2 regions of the Pseudoflavonifractor sp. An176 genome follow, and region 2 is predicted to be linked to the other one. Evidence: predicted binding sites of a transcription regulator. Region 2 holds the regulator's gene; the other holds the start of a gene.
What was found. Region 2 encodes Rex, which represses fermentation and respiration genes when NADH is low (regulators of the CRP and FNR family bind a similar motif). Its sites were predicted from a motif close to ATTGTTAANNNNTTAACAAT; they were not measured.
Positions count from the first base shown of each region.

Region 1: gap (type I glyceraldehyde-3-phosphate dehydrogenase) is a predicted target of Rex. The motif match lies at 2,007-2,026, and genes of this name have one in related genera.

Region 1 is NZ_NFKO01000020.1:19,062-24,189, reverse strand. It holds gene B5F12_RS08575 (chloride channel protein) at 1-989, opposite strand, end outside; gene B5F12_RS08570 (hypothetical protein) at 1,099-1,728, opposite strand; gene gap (type I glyceraldehyde-3-phosphate dehydrogenase) at 2,106-3,116, shown strand; gene B5F12_RS08560 (hypothetical protein) at 3,271-3,747, shown strand; gene B5F12_RS08555 (hypothetical protein) at 3,811-4,341, shown strand; gene B5F12_RS08550 (YhgE/Pip domain-containing protein) at 4,409-5,128, opposite strand, start outside.
Region 2 is NZ_NFKO01000002.1:114,462-119,589, reverse strand. It holds gene B5F12_RS02015 (DUF362 domain-containing protein) at 1-202, shown strand, start outside; tRNA gene B5F12_RS02010 (tRNA-Gly) at 413-486, opposite strand; gene B5F12_RS02005 (putative ABC transporter permease) at 869-2,179, shown strand; tRNA gene B5F12_RS02000 (tRNA-Arg) at 2,276-2,352, opposite strand; gene B5F12_RS01995 (redox-sensing transcriptional repressor Rex) at 2,453-3,085, opposite strand; gene B5F12_RS01990 (carboxypeptidase regulatory-like domain-containing protein) at 3,229-3,618, shown strand; gene B5F12_RS01985 (peptidoglycan-binding protein) at 3,629-4,810, shown strand; gene B5F12_RS01980 (peptidoglycan-binding protein) at 4,826-5,128, shown strand, end outside.

The DNA.
Region 1 (5,128 bases), on a different contig from region 2:
ACAAAGAAGGTGGGCACGATCTCGCCGCCCCGGTAGCCCGCCCCCAGGGTGAGAGCGGTGAGCAGCAGTTTCAAGGCAAAGGCCCAGGGCACGTGCACGGTGCCCTCATCCACCGCCAGGGCGATGATGTGTCCCCCTGCCCCGTTGTAGTCGCCGCTGCCCTCCAGGAGGCTGATGGCCACCACCAGCACGCCGCCCACCACGGCCCTCAGATAGGGATTGCGGAAGGTGTGGGCGTACCAGTGCCCGGTCTGGTGCACCACCACGCAGAAGGCGATGGCCAGCAGGGCGCATCCCACGCCCAGCACCCCGATTTGGACCAGGGACGCCGCCTCCAGGGTGGGAATGGCGGACAGGGTGTAGTGCTCCCCTTCCACCCCCAGCAGGACGGTGACCCCCGTGGACACCAGGGCGGTGAGCAGACAGGGGAACAAGGCGGAGTAGTGGACGATACCCACGCTCACCACCTCCATGGCAAACACTGTGGCGGTGAGTGGGGTGCCAAACAGGGCGGCAAACAGGCCGCTCATGCCGCACATGACCTCCACATTCATCTGGCGTTCCCCCAGGTGCACCCGCTGGCCCACCTGGCAGGCCAGACTGCCGCCAATTTGCAGGGCTGCCCCCTCCCGGCCCGCGCTGCCGCCGGTGAGGTGGGTGAGCACCGAGCCGATGAAAATGAGTGGGGCCAGGCGCAAGGGTGGCCGCTGGCCGGAGCGCACGCTGGCGATGATCTGGTTGGTGCCGCTGTCGTTTTCCATGCCACAGACCTGGTACAGCCACACAATGGCCAGGCCCGCCAGGGGCATACACAACAGCAGCCAGGGGTGCTGCCCCCGCCATGCGGTCACCAGAGTGATGGCATGAGAAAAGGCGGACCCCGCCGCCCCGCATACCACACCCGTGAGGGCCGCCAACACGGTCCAGTGGACCCAGGCCCCCGCCGTGGGGCTGACCCTGCCCCAGAAATTCCTCACTTTTTCTCTCATATCCTCCCGCCCTTTACGGTTACATTGGTAATTTCGATTATATTCCCCCCTCCCTGCACTGTCAAGGGCGGGGGGAGCAAACCGCTCCCCCCGCCCGGGGTATGTGGGTTCAGCCGCCACGGGTGAAGGTCACTTCACCCAGACTGACGTTGCTGAAATCCATATTTAACTTGTCGCCGTCCAAAGTGTAGGGGGTGGCCCCATCGCTGCCCGGCTCCGTGTCCTTGTCATCGGAGGTGTACATCTGATTCCCCTCCAGCCGGTACTGGCCCTCCGTCTGAATCTGCTGGACTACGGAGGAGCTCAGATTGCCCATGCTCTGTTCCATCAAGTCGGTGAAGCTCTCCCGGTCCATGCCGGACTGGGCCAGGGCCTCGTCCACCGTCATGTCGGTGATGCCCTGCTCCTTGAGCATCTGCTCCATGTATACCATGGTGGCATCCACCGACTTCTGAATCAGCGCATCCATGCTCTCGTCCAGCTTCTCCTGGTCCACCGTCATGATATAGGTGTTGTCGTCCCGGAACTCCATCTCCAGGGGAATGTAGAAGTTCTCTAGCTCCAGCTCGTCGGCGATCTCGGGGGCGGTCACCCGTATTCCCTCCACCACCTGGTCCATCACATCCACCTGGCCGGACCAGGCGCCCACCAGGTCCTCCTTGGGGTCGTTGCCGCCGCAGGCGGCCAGGGTCAGAGTCAGTCCTAAGGCCAGAGGCAATGCCATCCATCTGTGTTTCATGGTTCATAACTCCTTTCCTCGTCTCTCTTGGGCGCATAGCTGCGCTTTTTGGTTCCATCATATCATACGTGTGCATATCTTTCAAGCAGGGCCCAGGATGTTACAAATTTTTTGGATTATTTGACGTGATTTGTCTGGAGAATTTGGCGGTTTTGCCCCGGATTTTCGCGGTTGCTGCCGGTTCAACCGCTCTTTTTTGGCCCGAGTTTCTGCCATATGGAGGATTTTTCCGGCTTTTTGTAGCCAGAGGGTTCCTGTGCTGCCTGGGGCAAAGAAACTTTGAAAAATTTTTCACAACCCCCTTCCATTTGGCTGGAATGTGATGTATAATAGCCTTGCGCAAACGCGATCATCCAATTTTATAAGGAGTGATACCAATGAGCATTAAAGTAGGTATTAACGGTTTTGGCCGTATCGGCCGAATGGTTTTCCGCGCCAGCATCAATCATCCCGAGATCGAGATCGTGGGTATCAACGATCTGTGTCCCGCTGATTACCTGGCCTATATGCTGAAGTACGACACCATGCACGGCCACTTCGAGGGCGAGGTTTCCGCCACCGAGACCGGCATCGTTGTCAACGGCAAGGAGATCCCTGTCTTCGCCGAGCGTAACCCCGCTGACATTCCCTGGGGCAAGCTGGAGGCTGAGTACGTTGTGGAGTCCACCGGCCTGTTCCTGACCAAGGAGAAGGCTCAGGCTCACATCGACGCCGGCGCCAAGAAGGTCATCATGTCCGCTCCTTCCAAGGACGACACCCCCATGTTCGTGTGCGGCGTCAACCTGGACGCTTACACCTCCGACATGACCTTCGTGTCCAACGCTTCCTGCACCACCAACTGCCTGGCCCCCATCGCTAAGGTGCTGAACGACAACTTCGGCATCAAGGACGGCCTGATGACCACCGTGCACTCTGTCACCGCTACCCAGAAGACCGTTGACGGTCCCTCTCTGAAGGATTGGCGCGGCGGCCGTGCTGCTACCGGCAACATCATCCCCTCCTCCACTGGCGCTGCTAAGGCCGTGGGCAAGGTTATCCCCGCTCTGAACGGCAAGCTGACCGGTATGTCCATGCGTGTTCCCACCCTGGACGTGTCCGTGGTCGACCTGACTGTCAACCTGGAGAAGCCCGCCACCTACGCTGAGATCTGCGACGCCATGAAGAAGGCTTCTGAGGGCGAGCTGAAGGGCGTTCTGGGCTACACCGACGAGGACGTGGTGTCCAGCGACTTCCTGGGCGATTCCCGTACCTCCATCTTCGATGCCAAGGCTGGTATCGCTCTGACCGACACCTTCGTGAAGGTCGTGTCCTGGTACGACAACGAGATGGGTTACTCCAACAAGGTTCTGGAGCTCATCAAGCACATGTACTCCGTGGACCACAAGTAAGAAAACCATTTCAAAGGGCTCTGCTTCGGCAGAGCCCTTTTTTGCGCTTTTTTCGCCCCTCTTACCATTTCTTTACCAAACCCTGGTGACAGTTTATACATGGGTTTGGTAGATTGTGTCTACCAATGACGATCAAAGAGGGAGCGAGTGGGATATGAAGGGAACACGTCGGATATTGCTGGCCGCAGCCATTGTGGTGGTGTTGCTGGCGGGCATCGCCGCGGCCTATCGGCTGGGGACCATGCAGTCTTCCGGTATGGCCCTGGACCCCAACGCCCAGGCCTGGGAGCCCTCGGCTCTAGTGGACAACTCCCAGGGCTCCGGCACCAAAATCCCCGGTTTCGGCACCGTGGTGTTCCCCGCCGGAGAGAAAAATGTGCAGATCACCCTGTACAACCCGGAGGAGAACGACTGCATCTTTGTCTATACCCTGTCACTGGCCGGAGAGGATACCCCTCTGTATGTCTCTGAGGGCATCGAACCGGGAAAGGCGGTTCAGGAGATCACCCTGGACCGGGCCCTGGAGGAGGGGGAGTACACCCTGGAAGTGCACGTCCAGCCCTACGACCGGGAGACCGGAGCGGCCAAAAATGACGCTGTGGTGTCTGCCGACCTCATTGTCGCCTCGTAGACAACCGCCGCCAGTTTTTTGCTGCGGTTGACATATACATCACACTTCTAGGAGGAACTCACCATGAAAAAGGCCCTTGCTACCCTGATGGCCGCCACCATGTGCTTCTCTCTGGCCGTTCTGCCCGGCTTTGCCGCCAGCTTTGACCAGAACAGCACCGAGGCCATCGGCACCACCTTCAGCTTCGACTACAAGAACGACCCCACCTACACCGTCACCATTCCTGACGCTGTGACCATGGACAAGGACGGCAGCGATGTGAACATCGTGGCCGAGAACGTGGCCAACCTGGACGGCAAGAAGATCTCCGTCACCATCGCCGGCACCGATCAGTTCCGGGACCAGATGCGCATGGAGGGCAAGACCGAGGACGGGAAGACCGGATATACCCGCTACCAGTTCATCCTGGAGGATGGCACCGTGGTGGAGACCGCTCCCGACAATGCCAACGGCACCGAGCTGGTGTCCTTCACCGACAACGGCACCAAGACCTTCCAGGTCAAGCCCGTCATCAGCTTCTCTTCCAGCCAGTACAAGGGCGTGCTGTACACCGGTCAGATGACCTACGGCATCTCCCTGGTGGACGCCGAGTAATATTTCTCATAAGAAAACAGGGTCCAATGTCCGCAAGGACATTGGACCCTGTATCTTTTGTAGGAAATCAGGCCAGGCTGTGCTCTTCCAGCCACACCATGAGGGTGGGCTGCCCCCGGCGGATGCGGCGGGTGCGCACGTGGAACACCACCAGCGTCAGGGCGGTGAACACCACCAGCCACACCCCCAGATACACCAGGCATCCCGTAATGTCCTGGCCTCCGGCAATGGCGCTGCGGAAGGCCCGCACGGTGTAGGTGAAGGGCACCCAGCCGTTGAGGGCGGGGACGAAGGAGCCGGACAGCTCCAGGGGATAGGTGCCCACCGAGCCCGCCAGCTGGAGCACCATGAAGATAAGCATCAGGAAGCTGCCCACCTTGCCCATCAGGCAGGTGAAGAAGTACATCACCGACATGAAGGTAAGGGCGGCCACCAGGGCCACCAGCACCGTGCGGCCCCAGTCCACGGGCTGGAACCCGTTGAACAGGTGGAGGCTGCCCAGCATCACCAGGGCCTCTGCAATGGCCACGGTGTACAGCACCGAGGCCTTGCTCCGCCACCAGGCAAAGCCGCTTTTCAGCTCGCCGCTGTACTGGGTCAGGGGATACATCAGGCTAAAGGCGATGCAGCCCACCCACAGGGCCACCGACATCATGTAGGGGGCCATGCCGTGGCCGTTGTTGGGCACCTGGGTGAGCTGGCTCTCCTGGGTGTCCACCGGGGCGGCCATCATGTCCGCCACCTCGTCTCCCGTGTTGGTGTCGGCAATCTCCTGAGCGCCCTCGGC
Region 2 (5,128 bases):
CCAGGCCTGTGTGGACGCCTGCCTGGCCTGCGATCCCCTGCCCAACAGCCAGCTCAGCGACAACATGGCCAAGCCGGATTTCTGTGACCACCACGATCATTTTGAAAACAGCACCCCCGACTCGGAGTACAAGACCTGTCTGGAACACGCTGAAAAGATCGGCATCGGCTCTCGCAGCTATGAACTGGTGTTTCTAAAGTAAGACCCAAAAACGCCTGGAGAGGGCTTCTCTCCAGGCATTTTTATAATTATAAGTACAGGGTCCCGCAAAGCCGGGCGGCGCTGGTGCGCCGTACAAGTGTTTTCGCCTGGGCGAAAACCTTGGCGCAGGCGGAATTCACTTCCGCCGAGCATTGAAATGAGCCTATGGCTCCCAATGAAAAAGACACGCTAAAAAGCGTGTCTTTTTCATTGGAGCGGGTGAGGGGAATCGAACCCCCGTGTTCAGCTTGGGAAGCTGACATTCTACCATTGAACTACACCCGCATATTTTAACTCGGTGAAGCTTATTATAATACACCCCCTGAGAAATTGCAAGCATTTTTTCTCTCCCCCCTTCCCGTTTTTCCCCTATTTTTCTACACCTTGCCCAAAACTTTATTTGTATTTTACAATTCCACCCTTTACTTTTCCGGTACATGTTGCTATAATGTACAACAGCGCAAGAGAAAAGAGGTGAAACTTGTGAAAGAATATCCCCGCAAGCCTGATGTGGATGATATGATTTTCGGTGATGATCGCACCGTGCCCAGCCAGCGCTGATCTCCCATCAGCCCGCAATGCTGCATATTTTTTGACTCACCCCAGTAATCAGCAATACTGTGGTGAGTTTTTGTCTTTTTCAGAACAACCCCGAAAGGAGCTTTTCATGACATACTCACTCTCCCAACTGGCCTGGTTCTTTCTCATCTATTCCATTCTAGGCTGGTGTATCAGCGTGGCATTCTGTGCCATCAAAAAACATTCCTTTGTCAACCCAGGCTTTCTCAACCTTCCTGTCAGCCCCATTTACGGCATTGGAGCGGTACTCTCCACGGTGTTCCTCTCGGAACTGACCCACCGTCCCCTGTTCTTTATTCTGGGCTCCTGCGTTCTGTCCGGCATTCTGGTCATTACCACCGGTGTCGCTCTGGAGCGCATGCTCCACCGCAGATGGTGGGACTTCTCCGACCACAAATTCCACTTCCACGGGTACATCTCTCTGCCCCTGCTGCTGGTGCTGGGTGTGGGCGCATGGCTGTGTGTGAGTTTTCTCAACCCCCTTCTAGCCTTGGTGTTGGGTGACCTCCCTCCCCTGCTGTCCCGCATCCTGGTTCTGGTGGGATTGGGACTGGTCGCCCTGGACCTGGCCCTCTCTCTGGGCATCACGGTACAGATGGGCGTGCGTATCCGCCGTCTGGAACAGCTGTCCCGAGACTTCCAGGAGCTCACCGCTCTCTTCGGCCACGCCATCACCCGGCGGGTCCAGACCCGTATGCTCCACGCCTTCCCCAATCTGGAGCAGGCCGCCCCCTCCCAAAAGCCCAAGCCCACCGTGTTTGCCCAGGGCTGTTCTCCCACCAAGCTGATTTGGATTTTCTTCATTGCCGCCCTGCTGGGCGATATCATCGAGACGCTGTTCTGCCGGGCCACCATGGGCATCTGGATGAGTCGCAGCAGTCTCATCTACGGCCCCTTTAGCATTGTGTGGGGTCTGGGCGCTGTGATGTTCACCGCCCTGCTCTATCGGTACAAAGACAAGAGCGAGGGCTACCTCTTCCTTGCCGGCACCATTGTGGGTGGTGTGTACGAATATGTGTGTAGTGTCTTCACCGAGCTGGTCTTCGGCACCGTGTTCTGGGATTACAGCCACATCCCCTTCAACCTGGCCGGACGCATCAATCTGCTCTACTGCTTCTTCTGGGGCATTGCCGCCGCCGTGTGGATGAAGGTCCTCTATCCCCGCCTGTCCCGTCTCATTGAGCGCATCCCCATGAAAGCGGGCAAAGTGCTCACCTGGGTGATTGTTGTGTTCATGGTGTTCAATATGGCCATCTCCGCCCTGGCTCTGGGCCGGTATCAACAGCGCCAATCGGCCCCTGACGCCCCCACCAACGGCTTCACCGAATTTTTGGACCACTACTACCCCGATGAGCGGATTCATCAGGTCTACCCCAACATGAAACAGGTCACGGACTGACCGAGAAAAAAACGTCCGATGCTGATTCCTGCATCGGACGTTTTCATATACCGTCGAAAGAAAGAAAAAAGCAAGTTCCTTTCGGAACTTGCCTTTTGGTACGGCTGGAGGGATTCGAACCCCCGACCTTTTGGTTCGTAGCCAAACACTCTATCCAGCTGAGCTACAGCCGCTTGTCGCTGTCGTTTCCTGGCGACTCGTATATACTAGCACAGCTGAAATGAAATTGCAAGTGTTTTTTTCGATTTTTTCAAAAATTTTTGAGAGGTCTATTTACTCCTCAGAAATCATATAACTCAGCGTTAGCAGGCTGTCTGCAAAGTGCACGTTCTCCACTTTCACGTCGGGCATTTCCTGCTCCGGCAGCTCCACATTGGTGAAATTCCAGATTCCGTCCACCCCCAGCTTGCTCAGGCGGCGAGCGGTGGCCACGGCCACAGACCCAGGCACCGTCAGAACCGCCACGCTCACCCGGTGCTCCCGCACAAAGGTGTCCAGACCATCCACATGGTAGACGGGGACGCCGCCCAGCTTGGTGTCCACCAGGTCCGGGTTGACGTCAAAGGCGGCCACCAGCCGGAAGCCATTGGCACGGAACGGGAAGTTCTCAATGAGGGCGCGTCCCAGGTTACCGGCACCCAAGATGAGCACGGTGTGGCCTCGGTTCATCCCCAGGATCTCTGCCACCTCACCCCGCAGCCGCTCCACGTTGTACCCGTAGCCCTGCTGACCGAACCCGCCAAAGCAGGACAGATCCTGGCGAATCTGGGAGGCCGTCAGCCCCATGGACTGGGCCAAGGCTCCGGAAGAGATTCGAATGGTACCGGCACGATATAAGTCATCCAAATGGCGATAATAGCGGGGCAAACGCCGGATCACCGCCGAAGAAATCTTATCTTTTTTCATATGACACCCTCACATCCCGTCAGAGTTTTTCGGCATTTCATCTTTCTTTTGATCACCATACGCAATTCATTTTATCTCATTGTCATAAGTTTGTCAATTTCCATGTGCAAGTTCTTGCAACATTTCTCAAGGAGGTCCTAGCATTGGCACAAAACGGTTCTCTCATTGTCCACGTCTATGCGTCCCGGGCTCAGCTCCCCATACAGGGGGCCACGGTGTTGGTATCCCAGCCGGACGGACAGGGTCGGCATCAGCTTCTATCCGTGCTCATTACAGACGAGAGCGGCGTAGCCGGCCCCATCTCCCTGCCCGCTCCCGACGCCGCCCTCAGCCAGAGCCCCGGCTCCCCCCTGCCCTTCTCCTCCTACTCTCTGGTGGTAGAGCACCCGGGGTATCAGGTGGCCGTGTTTGAAAATCTCCAGATCTTCTCCGGGGTGGAGACCACCCAGAGTGTGCCCCTCATCCCTCTGGCCATTCCCGAGTCGCCTACCCCTCGGCCTCAGTTCACCAACGTCACACCACAACCGCTGTAAGGAGGCTTCTATGTCTGTATCCGTCATTCCCTACATTCCCCAGTACATCACCGTCCACCTGGGCCAGCCCAAGGAGGCGGCGGAGAACGTCACGGTGACCTTCCCCGACTACATCAAAAATGTAGCCTCCAGCGAGGTATACCCCACCTGGTCAGAGGAAGCCCTGAAAGCCAACATTCTGGCCCAGATCTCCTTTGCCCTCAACCGGGTGTACACCGAGTTCTACCCCAGCCGCGGGTATGACTTTGACATCACCAGTGAGACCCAAAACGATCAGAAATTCATCAAAGGCCGGAGCACCTTTGAAAACATCGACCGCCTGGTGGACGACATGTTCACCACCTACATCCGCCGAGTGGGCTTTGTGGAGCCCCTGGCGGCCAAGTTCTGCAACGGTACCACCTCCACCTGTGACGGCCTGTCCCAGTGGGGCAGTGAGGCCATGGCCCAGGAGGGGGCGGACTACATGACCATTCTGCGCAACTACTACGGGGACGACATCGAACTGGTCAACGACGCCCCCATCCGGGATGTGCCCAACTCCTACCCCGGCTATCCCCTGCGCCAGGGCTCCTCCGGGGAGGACGTGGTGGTGCTCCAGGCCATGCTCAACCGCATTGGACAGAATTACCCTGCCATTCCCCGCCTGGCCCAGGTGGACGGCATCTTTGGGCCACGCACGGAGGAAGCAGTGCGGGTGTTCCAGTCCGTCTTTGGGCTGGCAGTGGATGGTATCGTGGGTCGGGGTACCTGGTATAAGCTGGTGTTCCTCTACGTGGCCGTCACCAAGCTCTCCGAGCTGGTCAGCGAGGGCCAGAGCTTTACCCAGGTCCAGGGCCCCTCGGGCATCCAGGTGCTGCGCCAAGGCGACCGGGGCCCCGCTGTCTCCGCCCTCCAGTATTTCCTCTCCCTCATCGGGCAATACTCCTTCAATCTGCCCACCCTGGCCATTGACGGCATTTTTGGCCCCAAGACCAAACAGGCGGTGCAGGATTTCCAGAAAGCCTACCATCTGCCCGCCACCGGCGTGGTGGACAACGCCACGTGGCTGAAGCTCTACGACGAGTACGTGGGCATTGCCACTACCTCTCTGGCCAACGCCAACCTGCCCATCTCCCCCTCGGAGATTGAAAACCAATTCCAGGCCGGGCAATTCCCCGGCTATCCGCTCTCCTACGGCAGCAACGATTAAGGAGGTATCTCAACCATGGAACTCAATCTCACCGGCGCTCCGGTCCGAGACATTCAGCACATGCTCAACGTCATCTCCGCCACCCATCCCGCCCTGCCCCGCCTGGTGGAGGACGGGGTGTTTGGGGAGCGGACCCTGGAAGGGGTGATGATCTTTCAGCGGGACTTTGGCCTGCCCGTGACTGGAGTGGTGGACTACGACACCTGGCTGGCCCTGCGGGTGCAGTCGGAGCTGATTCAGAAGCGGGACGGGATTCCCCCCTCCCTGCAAATCATCTCCCCTCAGTTCGAGCCGTCTTCCTCCGGCACACCGGAATGG